Regions from separate parts of the Ensifer sp. PDNC004 genome, predicted to be linked through region 2. Evidence: riboswitches for the same ligand, from Rfam matches in the RefSeq annotation. Region 2 holds a riboswitch; each other region holds the start of a gene.
What was found. A riboswitch is a leader RNA that binds a small molecule or an ion and turns the genes downstream of it on or off. The one in region 2 is predicted to bind cobalamin.

Region 1 (4,766 bases), on a different replicon from region 2:
CGCCGGTCGGCAGCACCACCTCGAGGCCGAGGCAGAGCTGGCGCATGTTGCCATAGGCAAGCACGGCGGTGCCGCCGGCATTGGTGGAGAGGTTGCCGCCGATGCGGGCCGAACCTTCCGAGCCGAGCGACAGCGGGAACAGGCGATTGTGCTCGTCCGCCGCCTTCTGGATGTCGGCAAGGATGCAGCCGGCATCGGCGACGATGACATTGCCGACCGGATCGATGTCGCGAATGCGGTTCAGCCGTTCCAGCGAAAGAACGATGTCCGCCTTGCCCTCCCGCGGGATCTGCCCGGCGACGTGGCCGGTGTTGCCGCCCTGCGGCACGATCGCCGTGCGGGTGGCGCTCGCAAGCTTCATGATGCGCGAGACCTCGTCGACGGAGCCCGGACGCAGCACCATCGGCGTCGTGCCACGGTAAAGTCCACGCGATTCGACGAGATAACGCGCCTTGTCCGGTTCGGCCGTCAACACGTTGGCGCTTCCGACGATGTCGGCGAAAGAAGCGATGAATTCGGGAGAGGGAAGGGTGGTCATGGGCCTCACTTCGCATTGCGCCTGCGCGCTATCGGATCGGTCGATCTGAGGATGTGATCCTCGGTTCCTGGTCGGCGGCGATCATAACCGCAATGGGTGCCGTTCGGTGAGGGCGGGTGCGCGGAAGATGCCGCACACTATCTTACCCTCGTGGTGCGGCTGCCCGCTGCAACCGATCGATGATGGCTTCCCCCAGCCCGTCCGAAGGGATAGGCCCGAAGGCGATGGTCTCTGCGCCGCTGGCATCCGCCCGTTTCATGTAGTCGAAGAGATTGGCGGCGGCTTCGCGCAGATTGCCGGTCGGGCTGAGGTCGAGAACGATGGCCGCCTGTTCCTCGCCGGCAATCCGATTGCCGCCGAAACGGATCAAGGCTTCGCCGGCATGCACCTCGGCGGCATCGAGCCGCACGGCAGCGCCGGGCGCATAATGCGAGGCAAGCATGCCCGGCGCCTCGATCGTCGCTCCCGCGGTCTCCGGCCGGATCACCGGACGGCCGAGCAGGCGTTCGATCTCGGCAGCATCGAGGCCACCCGGCCGAAGCAGCCGGATCTCGTCGCCATCGACCTTGATGATCGTCGATTCAAGGCCGATCTGGGCCTGGCCGGCGTCGAGGATCAGCTTCAGTTTTCCACCGAGATCGGCCTCGACATGGGCCGCACTGGTCGGGCTGATCTTGCCTGAAGTATTGGCGCTGGGCGCAGCCAATGGCCGTCCGAAGCGGGCGATGACCCGGCGCGAGAAACCGTCGGGCATGCGGATGCCGAGCGTGTCGAGGCCGGCGGACGCCAGCGCATGAACCGTGCTGTCGGCGCGCTGCCGAAGGATCAGCGTCAGCGGGCCGGGCCAGAAGGCTTCGGCCAGCTGCCGGGAAACCGGATCGAAGTGCACATGGGCTTCGGCCATCGCCATGTCGGAGACATGCGAGATCAACGGATTGAAGCGCGGGCGCCCCTTCATCTCGTAGATGCGGCTGATCGCATCAGGGTTGGTGGCGTCGGCGGCAAGGCCGTAGACGGTCTCGGTCGGAATGGCGACCGGTTCGCCTTCGGCGAGAACGTCGCAGGCACGCGCGATCGCGCGGTCCGGTTCCCTATCCGTATCGATGATCTCAGCCATGCCGTTTCCTTTCCGACGCTTCCTTAACGGACGCACCGGAAAAACAGAACGATTTTCTTTGAAGCAACCGGTTCGGCTCAGAGGCTGCGGATGATGCGGCGCAACGCGTCATCCTTGGCGCCGAGCATCAGCACGTTTTTCAGTGCGACCTTGGGATCGTCGGTGCGAAACAGCAGACCGTTGTCACGAAAATTGCGGTTGATGACCATTTGGCCGGCTTCCGCGCCCGGTTCGATGGCAACGGCGAAATACATGCGCGAATAGCCGGGCTGGATGCCTTCGAAAAAATGCGTCTCGTGGCCGAGGTCACAGTAGAAGTTGGCGAAGTAGAAGGACCAGGTGATGTCCTTGGAGGGAGTAACCGGCGTGCGCGCCGCCGTCACGTGACAGTAGCCGAGATGCGGCCGGCCGACGAGCGTGCGGTGGAAGATCATCTTCGGGAACTGGATCGAGGTGTGAAACCCGTTGATCCGCTTATGGGTCGTGTCGCCGGCGGTGTTGAGCTTCTTGCCCGTCCTGTCCGCAACTTCCTCATAGCTCAGGTAGCGCCGCTCGCTCGGCACCCATTGCCTGCGATTGATCCGGCCCGTGCGCAGGAATTCGGTATGAACCGCCATCTTCGGCGGGATTGTCGGCGGCGCCTCGGCTGCCGCGTCGTAGTATCTCAACTTTGCCATGATCGTCAGCGCGCCATCTGCCTGCCTGCAGGACCTCTCTCGTCCGCCGGCTAGGCTAGCGGCTCATGGTTAATGAATGATTGCCTCCTGGCTGCATCATGAGCGTTCCCCATCTGACCGGATGTCGCAAACGGGCGAAGCTTTCCCGCGTCTGCGCCGCCCGCGCCACAAAAGGCGGCAAATGCCCAAGACGTGGGCTATCTATATGTTTGTAGTGTAAAAATTCTAAGACAGGCGCCGTTGATGGCGGTTTTTCCCGTGTCGTCATTCTGGAATTGGATGTCGCTATCCGGCAGCTGCCAGGGCGGTTTCCGCGATTACATATCCCTACTCAAGGTGCCGTTTTCGAAGAGAAGGCGGAGAATTGGGAAGCCGGTCAAATCCCGGCGCTGCCCCCGCAACGGTGGTGGAGCGAAAGCCTCGGCAAAGGCCACTGGACGGTTCGTCCGGGAAGGCGCCGGGCTGGTCCGAACGGACGGCTCCTGAGCCCGGAAACCAGCCTTGACGGACATAACCGTAACGGGTTGCGGCGGGCAGCCGGATCGGAGCCGACAACGCATGGGCGTGCGCCCATGCGGGTTCCTGTCCTGCCTCTCCAAGACATGGCGCATGAGGACAGGACATGGAAACCAGAAACGATATGCTTCGAAAGCTGAAGGGCCGGCGCGACGGCTACAGCCTCGATCGGGCCTTTTATATCGATCCCGACTACTATCGGCAGGATCTGGAAAACATCTGGTACAAGGATTGGCTGTTCATCGGCCATGACTGCGAGATCCCGCGGGCCGGCAATTATTTCACCGTCCAGGTCGGCGACTACCCCGTTGTCATCACCCGCGATCGCCAGGGTGCCATCCGGGCATTGCACAACTCCTGCCGCCATCGCGGCTCGCGCGTCTGCACGCAACAGAAGGGCTCCTCGGCCAAGCTTGTCTGTCCCTATCACCAGTGGACGTACGAGCTCGACGGCTCGCTGCTCTTCGCCCGGCAGATGGGCGAGGATTTCGACAAGGCAGCCCACAGCCTGAAGCCGATCCATTGCGAAACGGTCGGCGGCTACATCTTCATCAACTTGTCGGAAAAGCCGATGGATTTCACGGCGTTCCGCGAGATGGCCTTGCCCTATCTCGCGCCGCACCGGCTCGGCGAAACCAAGGTCGCGTTCGAAAGCACCATCGTCGAGAAGGGCAACTGGAAGCTCGTCTGGGAAAACAACCGCGAATGCTACCATTGCGCCGCCAATCACCCGGAACTCTGCCGCACCTATCCCGAAGCCCCGACCGCGACCGGGGTGCAGGGCGCCAAGGATGATCCCGTGATTGCCGAACATTGGGCTAAATGCGAGGCCGAAGGCTTGCCGAGCGAGTTCAGGATGTCGCCGACCGGCCAGTTCCGCGCCGCCCGCATGCCGCTCATCGACAATGCCGAAAGCTACACCATGTCAGGCGCGCGCGCCGTGAAGAGGGCGCTTTCGGCCGATGTTTCCCAGAGCCAGATCGGCACGCTTCTGATGTTCCACTACCCGACCACCTGGAACCATGTGCTCGCCGACCACGCCATCACCTTCCGTGTGCTGCCGCTCGGGCCTGAACTTACCCAAGTGACGACGAAGTGGCTGGTCAACAAGGATGCGGTCGAAGGCGTCGATTACAATCTCGAGGAACTGACGCATGTCTGGACCGAGACCAACGATCAGGATCGCCAGATCGTCGAAGAAAATGCCTTTGGCATCCGCTCGCCGGCCTATGAGCCCGGCCCGTATTCGCCCGAGCACGAAGGCGGCGTGATGCAGTTCGTCGAGTGGTACTGCAAGTTCATGGAGCAGCGCCTTGCTGGCGACGCGGCTCCGCTTTCAAGGGTCGCCTGACATGCAGATGGCCCCTTCGTTTCACCATTTCGACGCGCTGCATGTCTGGATCGATCGGCAGCAGATGCTCGAATGCACATCGGCTGTCGTCGAGACCGCCGATGTCATGACCTTCACCTTCCGGGCCGAAAAGCCCGCCTGGTTCCGCTATCTCCCCGGGCAATTCGTAACGCTCGAACTGCCGGTCGCCGACGAGCCGGTCATGCGGACCTACACGCTGTCGTCGACGCCATCGCGGCCGCTTTCAATCGCGGTCACGGTGAAGGCGCAGGCCGACAGCATCGGCACCCGCTGGATGTTCGAGCATCTGAAGCCGGGCATGAAGCTCCGCGCCTTCGGTCCGCTCGGCGATTTCAGCTTCGTGCGCCATCCGGGCGACAAGTATCTGTTCATCTCGGCCGGCTCCGGCATCACGCCGATGATGTCGATGACGCGCTGGATGGCGGATTGCGTGCCCGAGACGGATGTGACCTTCATCTCCTGCGCGCGTCGTCCGGACGATCTGCTGTTCCGTTCGGAACTGGAAGTCCTGGCCACGCAGATGTCCGGGCTCAACCTCGGCTTCAT
Region 2 (4,766 bases):
TCCCTGCCGCACGGCCAGATCGACATGGGAAACGATCGCCTTGCCGCGGACGGACCAGCCGAGATCGCGTGCTTCCAGGATCATGATCGGCGCCTCCCGCGGATAAGGATCAGGGCAAAGGCCGGTGCCCCAACCAGGGCGGTGATCACGCCGATCGGCAGCACCTGGCCAGGAACGATCGTCCGCGACAGGATATCCGCCGCGATCAGAAAGACCGCCCCGATGAGGGCGGTTGCCGGGCCGAGCCGCCCGTGGCGCACGCCAACCAGGAAGCGGGCCGCATGCGGTATGACGAGCCCGACGAAGCCGATGGAGCCGACGATGCTGACCATCACGGCCGTCACCAGCGCGGTAAGGCCGATCAGCACCACCTGGACGACGCGCACGGGTACGCCGAGCGACGCGGCGGATTCCGCCCCGAAGGAAAAGGCGTCGAGCGCACGGGCGTACCAGATGCAGGCCCCGAGCCCGACAAGGGCCACGGGCACGGCCAGCCAGACGTCCGGCCACCGCGCTCCGCTGAGGTTGCCGAGCAGCCAGAACATGATGCCGCGCGCCTGCTCCGCATTGGCCGACTTGGTGATGATGAAAGAGGTCAGTGCGTTGAACAGTTGCGATCCGGCGATGCCGGCAAGCACGATCTGCCCTGTTCCGCGCAGGGTGACCCCGCCACCGGCGGCACGAGCGAGGATCGCCACCATGAGGAAAGCGGTCACGGCGCCGACAAACGCGCCGAGCGACATGGAGACCGCGCCGGCGCCGAGGCCGGCGACGGTGACGGCCACTGCGCCGGTCGAAGCGCCGGCGGAAATGCCGAGAAGGTAGGGATCCGCCAGGGCGTTGCGCAGGAGGGACTGGAGCACCATGCCCGAAACCGCGAGGCCCGCCCCGCAGCAGGCGGCAACGATCACTCGCGGCAGGCGGTAGTTCCAGATGATCCCGACATCGATGGGATCGAGCCCATAGGTCGCGCCGAAAATCTTGTTCGCCAAGGTCTGGAGAACGGTCAAGACGGGTATCGGCGTTTCGCCGATGCAGGTTCCGGCAAGAACGGCGGCAAACAGAGCCAATGTCGCCTTGGCTGCCCGGCCAAGCCGGGAAGCAGGGGCGCGCCGCGAGAGGCTGGTCTTCACTTCGCCAACCCGAAATCCTTAAGCGCAGCTGAGAGAACTTCGATGCCGGCAACCGTTCTGATCGTGGCGTCCATCGCGTGCGCATCCATGACGACGATGCGGTTGTTCTTCACCGCATCCATCTGGCTGGCAACCGGATCGGTCTTCAGGAACTCGATCTTCTTCAGGTAGTCGTCGGCCGGAAAGCGCCGGCGATCCATCTTGGCGATGACGATCATGGTGGGGTTGGCCTTGGCGATCGTTTCCCAACCGACGACCGGCCATTCTTCGTCCGAGCCGACCACGTTGCGGATGCCGAGCTTATCCATCATGTAGGCAGGCGCTCCCTTCCGACCGGCCACATAGGGATCGATGTCCATCTCCGCGCTGGAGAACCAGAATGCCGCAGACACATCCTTCAAATTGAGCGCCTTGGCCTGCTCGATGGCGTCGGCCTCACGCTTGGCGAGTTCTGCGACGAATGCCTCGCCCTTGTCCTGAACATCGAAGATCTGCGCGAGTTCACGCACGCCCTGATGGATGCTGTCAGTCGAGAAGAGCGCGCTTCGCGTGCCGTCCACACCCACCGAGTTGTCCTTGGCGACGCAGTCGGCCGGAAGGACATAGGTCGGAATTCCCACTTCGTGGAACTGGGTTCGGGTCGCAACGATCCCTTCGGGGCCGACGTGCCAGACGAACTGCACGGCGACGAGCCCCGGCTTCTTGGCGACGACGCTTTCAAAGCTCGGGTCGTTGTCCGCCAGGCGCGGAACCTTGGCATTGACCTCGGCAAATTCCGGCAGCACGTCATTGAACCAGACCGACGTGCCCGTAACCTTGTCGCCGAGGCCGAGCGAATAGAGAACCTCGGTTGCCGCCTGCCCGACGGTCGCCGAGGTCGCCGGTGCCTTGTCGAAGGTGATCGTCTCGCCGCAATTGTCCAGGGTCAGCGGATAGGCGGTGGGTTCGGCAGCAGCGGCGGTGGCGAAGAAGGCGAAGCCAGAGGCGGCAAGCAGGAAACGCGAAGCGGTCATGGCACATTGTCTCCGATCTGTTGATCGCGCGGATCGGAGGGGACGAGCCAGGACGCAATGATCGAACCGATGTTCAAGAGAACATCGACAGCCGGCACTTGTGGCGCGACCAACGACATCGACAACCTCCCCGGACACCCCGCCCGGCTTGTTCAGTTACAGGTGTCGGTAGGTCTCCTGACTGACGGGTCTTGGCTCCCTCTCGGCCTTCCCGGACCATCGCCCAGTGGCATTTTTCGAGAGAGGACTGGCCGCCTACAGTTGCGGGGGCAGTTTCGTTTCGCGGCGAGCCGCGGCGAATTCCCTGTTATTTCCTTTCGGAAACCGACGAGAATTCCCTACTCAACGAACGAGTGGAGCGCAAGCATGAAAGCGGCGCTTTCAAAACCACCTGCCAAGAAAGGTAGAAATTCTTTCGCGTCTCGTAATTTCACTAAATATCACTCCCCTCAAATAGCGAGAACATTGGCGATTGTCGAAAACTATACGCAAATGAATACTGTTTAAGTGATCCTTAATTCACACCATCTTCAGACTTACCCTTCGAGGCCAGTCTTCAGCCGGTCGAGAATGGTCACGACATGGGCGGCATAGTCGCTGATCCAGCGCTCGTGAATGTGCTTGATCGGCAGCGCATTGAGATAGTTCCAGCGCTCGCGTCCTGCCCGCCTGACGATGATCAAGTCGGCGTCCGCCAGCACCTTCAGATGCTGCATCACGGTGCAGCGATCCATGTCGGAAAAGGTCGCGCAGAGCATGCCCGTGGTCTGCGCCTCGCCCTTGAGACGATCGAGCATCGACCGCCTGCGCGGGTGAGCCAATGCCTTGAAAACCAGATCTTCGTCCTGCTCGCTTGACATGTTATGTTTTCACAACATATTGAAACCGGACGCAACGGAGACGGCGCCGATGAGACCGGTTTGCGAGCTTTCGCGAGCACTCCAACCGAGCCTGATGGCTGGATGCCGTCGATCGGAGTTCAGCCTTGCACCGACACCTCAAGCAAACCGCCCAAAAGGGAGATGATTGAGAATGCTGCCTAAGATCGTTTCAATGGATGAGTGGCAAGCCGCACTCGAACAACAGATTGCCAGAGAGAAGGCACTCACCCGCGCACGCGATGAAGTGAGTGCCGAGCGCCGGCGCTTGCCGATGGTCAGGATCGACAAGGACTATTCGTTCGAGGGGCCCGAAGGCACGGTAAGCCTCGCCGACCTCTTCGACGGACGGCGGCAACTGATCGTCTATCACTTCATGTTCGCGCCCGGATGGAAGGCGGGCTGCGACGGCTGCTCCTGGGTCGTGGACGCGATGACCCATCCGGCGCATCTCAACGCACGCGATACGTCCATCGTGCTGATTTCGCGCGCGCCGCTGGAGACGCTGCAGAAATACCAGGCCCGGATGCAGTGGCAGCACCCGGTTTGGTACTCGTCCTTGGCGAGCGACTTCAACCACGACATGGGAGCCACGGTCGCCGATCCGGATGACCCGACAAGAACCAGCGAGCGCCATGGCGTCAGCGTCTTCCTCAGGGACGGCAATCATATCTACCGCACCTATTTCAACGGTGCGCGTGGCGTCGAGTATCTCGGCAGCATGTGGACCTATCTGGATCTGACGCCCTACGGTCGCCAGGAAACATGGGAAGCCTCTCCCGTGGGATGGCCGCAGACAGAACCCTACGTCTGGAACCGGCGGCACGACGAATACGGGACCGAACCGGCCTTCTGATTGTCCGCGGCGGCGAGCATGGAATTGTCGAGCCGCCGTTCCTACGTCTTGTCTGGCCGATCGCCAGACCTGCGTCATTGCCGCGCGCCCCGAACAGGGATCGCGGCAATGGTGAAGTGATGCCGCCGGCCCGGCAGGGAGCGCCGAATGTGGGGATGGATCGCGCTTCTAAGAGGCGCGCCGATGGGGGCGGCAATCGATGGGAAACGAGACGCAAAACCGCAAGGACGGTCCGGCACCGAGCGGCAAGAGGTTTTGGCGGCGACGCGGCGTTCGGATTGCATCGATCACGTTGGCCGCCGTGCTTCTCCTGGTGGTCGCGCCGCTTGCCGTCATTCTCTACCCAACGCTGAAGAGCTATCCCCGGAGCGACTTTCCGGCCGCAGCTTCGCGACTGGAACGCAACAGGCAGGACCTTGCCCATCTGCGGCGCCTGATCGAGGTTGACCGAAGCTTCTCGCCAGCCGCCCAGGCGGCGTTTACGGGCTCCCTTGATGCGATCGAACAACGGGCCGGCGATCTCGACCGCGCCGGTCTGGCGATGGCGGCTGCAAAGGCGGTCGCGCTCGCCGACAATGGGCACACCAGTGTCGTCGGGCTTGTCGGCGGCCACAGTTTCAATGCGGTTCCGATCCGCCTCGGCTGGTTTGCCGAAGGCCTGTTCGTGATCGCAGCGACAGGCGACCAATCGCACCTTCTGGGCGGAGAGATCCTTGAGGTGAATGGACGGACGACGGAGGCCTTTGTCGATGCGCTGCGGCCCCATTTCGGCGGACCCGCCAATCTCGCCAGGGAATTCGTCCCCAATATCGCAATTTCGCCGGAACTCCTCCATGCCGCCGGCCTTGCCGACAGCTCGCAGGAAAGCGCCTATCTCATCCGTCTT
Region 3 (4,766 bases), on a different replicon from region 2:
TCGACGCGTCTGCTTCGGCGACGACCCAGTCGCGAAAGGCCTGGATCTTCTTCTGCCGCCTGGTGCTTTGCGGATAGACCAGCCAATAGGCGCGGCCGTCGCGCACCACATGCTCGAACGGCCGGATCAGCCGGCCGCTCTTCAGTTCATCCATCAGGAAGGTCGAGACGGCAATCGCCATGCCGTGATCCGCCAGGATGGTGGCGACATCCATCGCCTGGACGTCGAAGATCAGCTCGGTACCATTGCTCGCCGGCGGCTCGACGCCGGTTTCGATCATCCACCGCCGCCACCAGTTGGCATTGCCGAAACGCCGGATCCTCAGAACATCGGCGGGCTCCTTGAGTTGATGTTTCTCCAGGAAGGACGGCGTGCAGACCGGCACGTAATCGAGCGGAAACAAGGGAAAGACATCGTTTCCCGGCCAGTCGCCGGCACCGCTGCGCACCGCGAGATCGATAGCGTCACGCTTGAAATCGACCAGCTCGGTCGACATGTGGACCCTGATGCTGATGTTCGGATGCGCGGTCTGGAAGGTGGCGAGCCGCTGGCCGAGCCAGCTCGAAACGACGGTCGGTAGCACCGAAATGTGCAGGTGATGTTCGGTCTTGTCGGCAATCTCCGAGAAGGCCGCCCCTAAAAGATCGATCGCTTCGGTTACCTTTGGCGCCAGCTGCCGCCCGGCACCGGTCAGCCGCACCTCGCGCGGAAGGCGGACAAAGAGCGGCGCGCCGATGCGTTCCTCCAACAACCGGATCTGATAGCTGACGGCCGCCTGCGTCATGCCAAGCTCTTCGGCGGCGCGGGTGAAACTCAGGTGCCTGGCGGCGGCCTCGAAGGCGCGCACTGCACTCATAGGGGGAATCTTGCTCATGACGCTGAGATAAGCATTCTTTATGCCAGCATGCGAGAAATCGCTTTGCGCGAAACGGCAAAAAACCTCACTTTTTTCGCGAACACACGCCTTGTAGAGAAGTGAGGATAGCAATGCTTAGCGCAGTGCGATCAATGATTTACCATGCCCTGAATTGGGCCGACAGGACCCTCAGTCCTCCGGTCGCCATCGACACGTTCAACGAGTTCCAGCTCCGGGATATCGGCCTGACGCGGGACCAGGAACATATCCGTGCGCGCGTCGGCGACACCGCGGATCCGTGGCACTGGCCGGAGGAGCCCAAGCCCGTGCCGGTGCAACCCGCCGCGAAAGCAGTTTGCAGCGAAGGACCGCGCATTGCCCGCGTTTCGCCCCGCGCCCAGGCCGGAGAGAATAAAGACATAAGCATTTCTTTATGCGATTGACGGCCGAGCGATTGCAGGGCATTGTTCCCGACATCGTGGTTCTGCGCCTCGCCATCCGGCGGGGCGGAGCTAAGAGGGAATTCGGTGCGGCGCTGACAAGCGCCCAGGCCGGAGCTGCCCCCGCAACTGTAGGCGGAGAGCGGCCGTTCGATGATGTCACTGAGGAAGACGCCTCGGGAAGACGGAACGGTCCGCGTTGACCCGCAAGCCAGGAGACCTGCCGCGATAAACAACGTCCACGGGCGGGGTGTCCGATGGGGCGCGTTGACGACGCGGGACCCTTCTCGCGTCGCGGATGCGTCGCATTCAAGCCTTGCCCTTCAACCTTCGGGGTAAGGAAATGACCATCAAGACTGCCAATCTCGGCTTCCCGCGCATCGGCCGCCACCGCGAACTGAAATTCGCGCTTGAACGCTACTGGTCCGGCAAGATCAGCCGTGACGACCTTTTCGACGTCGGCCGCCGGCTTCGGGCCGAAAACTGGGCGGCGCAAAAGGCGCGCGGCATCGACATCCTCCCTTCGAACGATTTCTCGTTCTACGACCACGTGCTCGATACTGCCGTGCTCGTCGGTGCGGTCCCGGCCGCCTATGGCTGGGAGGGCGGTCCCGTCGATCTCGATACCTATTTCGCCATGGCGCGCGGCTCGACCGGTTCGCCCTGCGCTTCCGGTTGCACGCATGCGGGTGACGGCGGCAACGCCGCACTCGAGATGACCAAGTGGTTCGATACCAACTACCACTACATGGTGCCCGAATTCGAAGCGGATCAACGCTTTGCGCTGACGCGTAACCGGCCGCTCGAAGCCTTTCTCGAGGCCGAAGCCCTCGGCTATCGAACCCGCCCGGTCCTGCTTGGCCCGGTGACCTTCCTCAAGCTCGGCAAGGCGAAGGGCGGAGATTTCGATCCCCTGGACCTGATCGAGCGCCTGCTTCCCGTATACGTCGAGCTGCTAACCGAACTTGCCAATGCCGGCGCCGACTGGGTTCAGATCGACGAGCCTTGCCTAGTGCTCGATCTCACCAACCGGGAAAGGCAGGCCCTGGACCTTGCCTATCATACGTTCCGGGCGAAGGTTCCCGGGCTCCGGATCATGCTTGCGACCTATTTCGGCGCGATCGGCGACAATATGGTGAGCGCCCTGGCGCTGCCGATCGCGGGCCTGCATGTCGATCTCGTGCGCGCGCCGCAGCAGATCGAGGTCCTCCTCCAGTCCGCTCCGGCTGACCGAGTGCTGTCGCTCGGCATCATCGACGGCCGCAACGTCTGGAGGACGGATCTTGCCGGCCTGTTGCGCCGCCTGCAGCCGCTCATCTCCGCCCATGGCCGCGACCGGATCGAGCTTTCGCCCTCGTGCTCGCTCCTGCATGTGCCCGTCGACCTCGACCTGGAACAGGCGCTCGACCCGGAGCTTGCCTCGTGGCTCGCTTTCGCCGTGCAGAAGCTCGACGAGTTGAGCCTTCTTGCCCGCGCCTTCGAGCCGGGGCTTGCCCATCCGGAAAGGGCCTTTGCGGCATCGAGCGAAGCTGCCAAGGCGCGTCTGACGTCGCTCAGGATCCATGATCCACTCGTTGCCGGGCGACTGAAGGCGCTGACGGCAGCCGACAGCGAGCGCCGGTCTCCCTTCCCGGCCCGTCGCGCGCTCCAGGCGGACGCGCTGCCGTTGCCGCTTTTCCCGACGACGACGATCGGCTCCTTCCCGCAGACGCCGGAAGTACGGCAGGCCCGTTCCCTGCATGCCAAGGGCGAACTCAGCTATGTCGACTACACCGCCTATCTGCGCCGGGAGACCGAGCAGGCGGTGCGCTGGCAGGAGGAGATCGGCATCGACGTGCTGGTACACGGCGAGTTCGAGCGCAATGACATGGTGCAGTATTTCGGCGAGCAGCTCTCGGGCTACGCCTTTACCCGAAGTGGCTGGGTACAGAGCTACGGTTCGCGCTACGTGCGCCCGCCGATCATCTTCGGCGACGTTTCTCGGCCAAACCCGATGACGGTCGAATGGGCGGCCTTTGCACAGTCACTGACCGATCGACCGGTCAAGGGCATGCTGACGGGTCCGGTCACCATGCTGCAATGGTCCTTCGTGCGCGACGACCTGCCGCGGTCGGTGGTGTGCCGGCAGATCGCGCTGGCGCTTAGCGACGAAGTCAGGGACCTCGAGGCATCGGGCATCGCCATCATCCAGATCGACGAGCCGGCGCTGCGCGAGGGCCTGCCGCTCAAGGCCGCCGACCGCAAGGCCTATCTCGACTGGGCGGTGGAGTGCTTCCGCCTCAGCGCCGCCGGCGTCGGCGACGCCACCCAGATCCACACCCATATGTGCTACTCGGAGTTCAACGACATCATGCCGGCGATCGCGGCAATGGATGCCGACGTGATTTCGATCGAGACGTCGCGATCGAAGATGGAACTGCTCGGCGCGTTCACCGGAAGGGCCTATCCGAACGAGATCGGCCCGGGCGTCTACGATATCCATTCGCCCCGCGTACCGGCGGTGGATGAAATGGTGCATCTCATCGAGCGCGCGACCGAAGGGCTGACGCCGGCGCAGATCTGGGTCAACCCGGATTGCGGGCTGAAGACCAGGCGCTGGGAGGAAACCCGGCCGGCGCTTGTCAACATGGTGGCGGCGGCGCGCGCCCTGCGCCAGGCCTTCGCGGATGATCCCCGCAAGGCGCTTCGCGCATGACGGACCACACGGAAGCGGCGTCGGGGGAAACCCCGGCGCCACAGACCCTCGCCGATATCGTCTTTCCCGGCGACACCAATCATCACGGCACCCTCTTCGGGGGTGCCGCATTGGCGCTGATGGACCGGATCGCCTTCATCGTCGCCACCCGCCACGGCCGCGTTCCCTTCGTCACCGCCTCCTGCGACCGGATCGACTTTCGCGCACCCGCCCGCATCGGCCAGACCGTCAGTTTCTCTGGCCGCCCGGTGCGCGTCGGGCGGCTCTCGATGGTCGTCGACGTCGAGATGGTGGCCGAAGACCTTGCGACCGGCGGCCGCGATCTTTGCTCACGCGGACAGTTCACCATGGTTGGGATGCCGCAGGACAAAGGTGCCGACTGGCACCTTCCGCCGCTCGCCGAGCCCACGCCAGCTGTGCCCGCGGCCGATTTCGTCGGCATGACCGACATCATTTTTCCGGGCCAGACCAACAGCGCCGGCGCGCTCTTCGGCGGCGATGCACTCGCCCAGATGACGAAGGCGGCCTTCGTCGCCGCGAGCCGGCTGACCGGAAAATTGATGGCGCTCGCCTCCTGCAGTGGCGATTTCAAGCGGCGTGTCGCCGCCGGAACGATCGTCGATACGCTGGCGCGGGTCACCCGGACCGGACGCAGTTCCACAACGATCGAGGTCGAGCTCTGGTCGGAAGAACTGCTCAGCGGCGTGCGCGTGCTGACCGTCACCGGGACTTTCGTGATGGTGGCCGTCGACAGCCGCAACCGCCCGGTTGCGGC

Region 1: another riboswitch for cobalamin. It lies ahead of JVX98_RS17965 (aromatic ring-hydroxylating dioxygenase subunit alpha); the one in region 2 lies ahead of JVX98_RS30570 (ABC transporter substrate-binding protein).
Region 3: another riboswitch for cobalamin. It lies ahead of metE (5-methyltetrahydropteroyltriglutamate--homocysteine S-methyltransferase); the one in region 2 lies ahead of JVX98_RS30570 (ABC transporter substrate-binding protein).

The regions. Positions count from the first base shown of each region.
Region 1 covers NZ_CP070353.1:1,986,281-1,991,046, reverse strand. Annotated here, with positions in the region: gene JVX98_RS17980 (FAD-binding oxidoreductase) at 1-538, opposite strand, end outside; gene JVX98_RS17975 (L-threonylcarbamoyladenylate synthase) at 681-1,655, opposite strand; gene JVX98_RS17970 (DUF6656 family protein) at 1,733-2,332, opposite strand; cobalamin riboswitch at 2,650-2,851, shown strand; gene JVX98_RS17965 (aromatic ring-hydroxylating dioxygenase subunit alpha) at 2,955-4,199, shown strand; gene JVX98_RS17960 (hybrid-cluster NAD(P)-dependent oxidoreductase) at 4,201-4,766, shown strand, end outside.
Region 2 covers NZ_CP070354.1:478,157-482,922, reverse strand. Annotated here, with positions in the region: gene JVX98_RS30580 (ABC transporter ATP-binding protein) at 1-84, opposite strand, end outside; gene JVX98_RS30575 (iron ABC transporter permease) at 81-1,133, opposite strand; gene JVX98_RS30570 (ABC transporter substrate-binding protein) at 1,130-2,146, opposite strand; cobalamin riboswitch at 2,296-2,490, opposite strand; gene JVX98_RS30565 (helix-turn-helix transcriptional regulator) at 2,683-3,006, opposite strand; gene JVX98_RS30560 (DUF899 domain-containing protein) at 3,200-3,880, shown strand; gene JVX98_RS30555 (hypothetical protein) at 4,080-4,766, shown strand, end outside.
Region 3 covers NZ_CP070352.1:1,328,429-1,333,194, reverse strand. Annotated here, with positions in the region: gene JVX98_RS05935 (LysR substrate-binding domain-containing protein) at 1-856, opposite strand, end outside; gene JVX98_RS05930 (hypothetical protein) at 1,009-1,299, shown strand; cobalamin riboswitch at 1,319-1,539, shown strand; gene metE (5-methyltetrahydropteroyltriglutamate--homocysteine S-methyltransferase) at 1,640-3,991, shown strand; gene JVX98_RS05920 (acyl-CoA thioesterase) at 3,988-4,766, shown strand, end outside.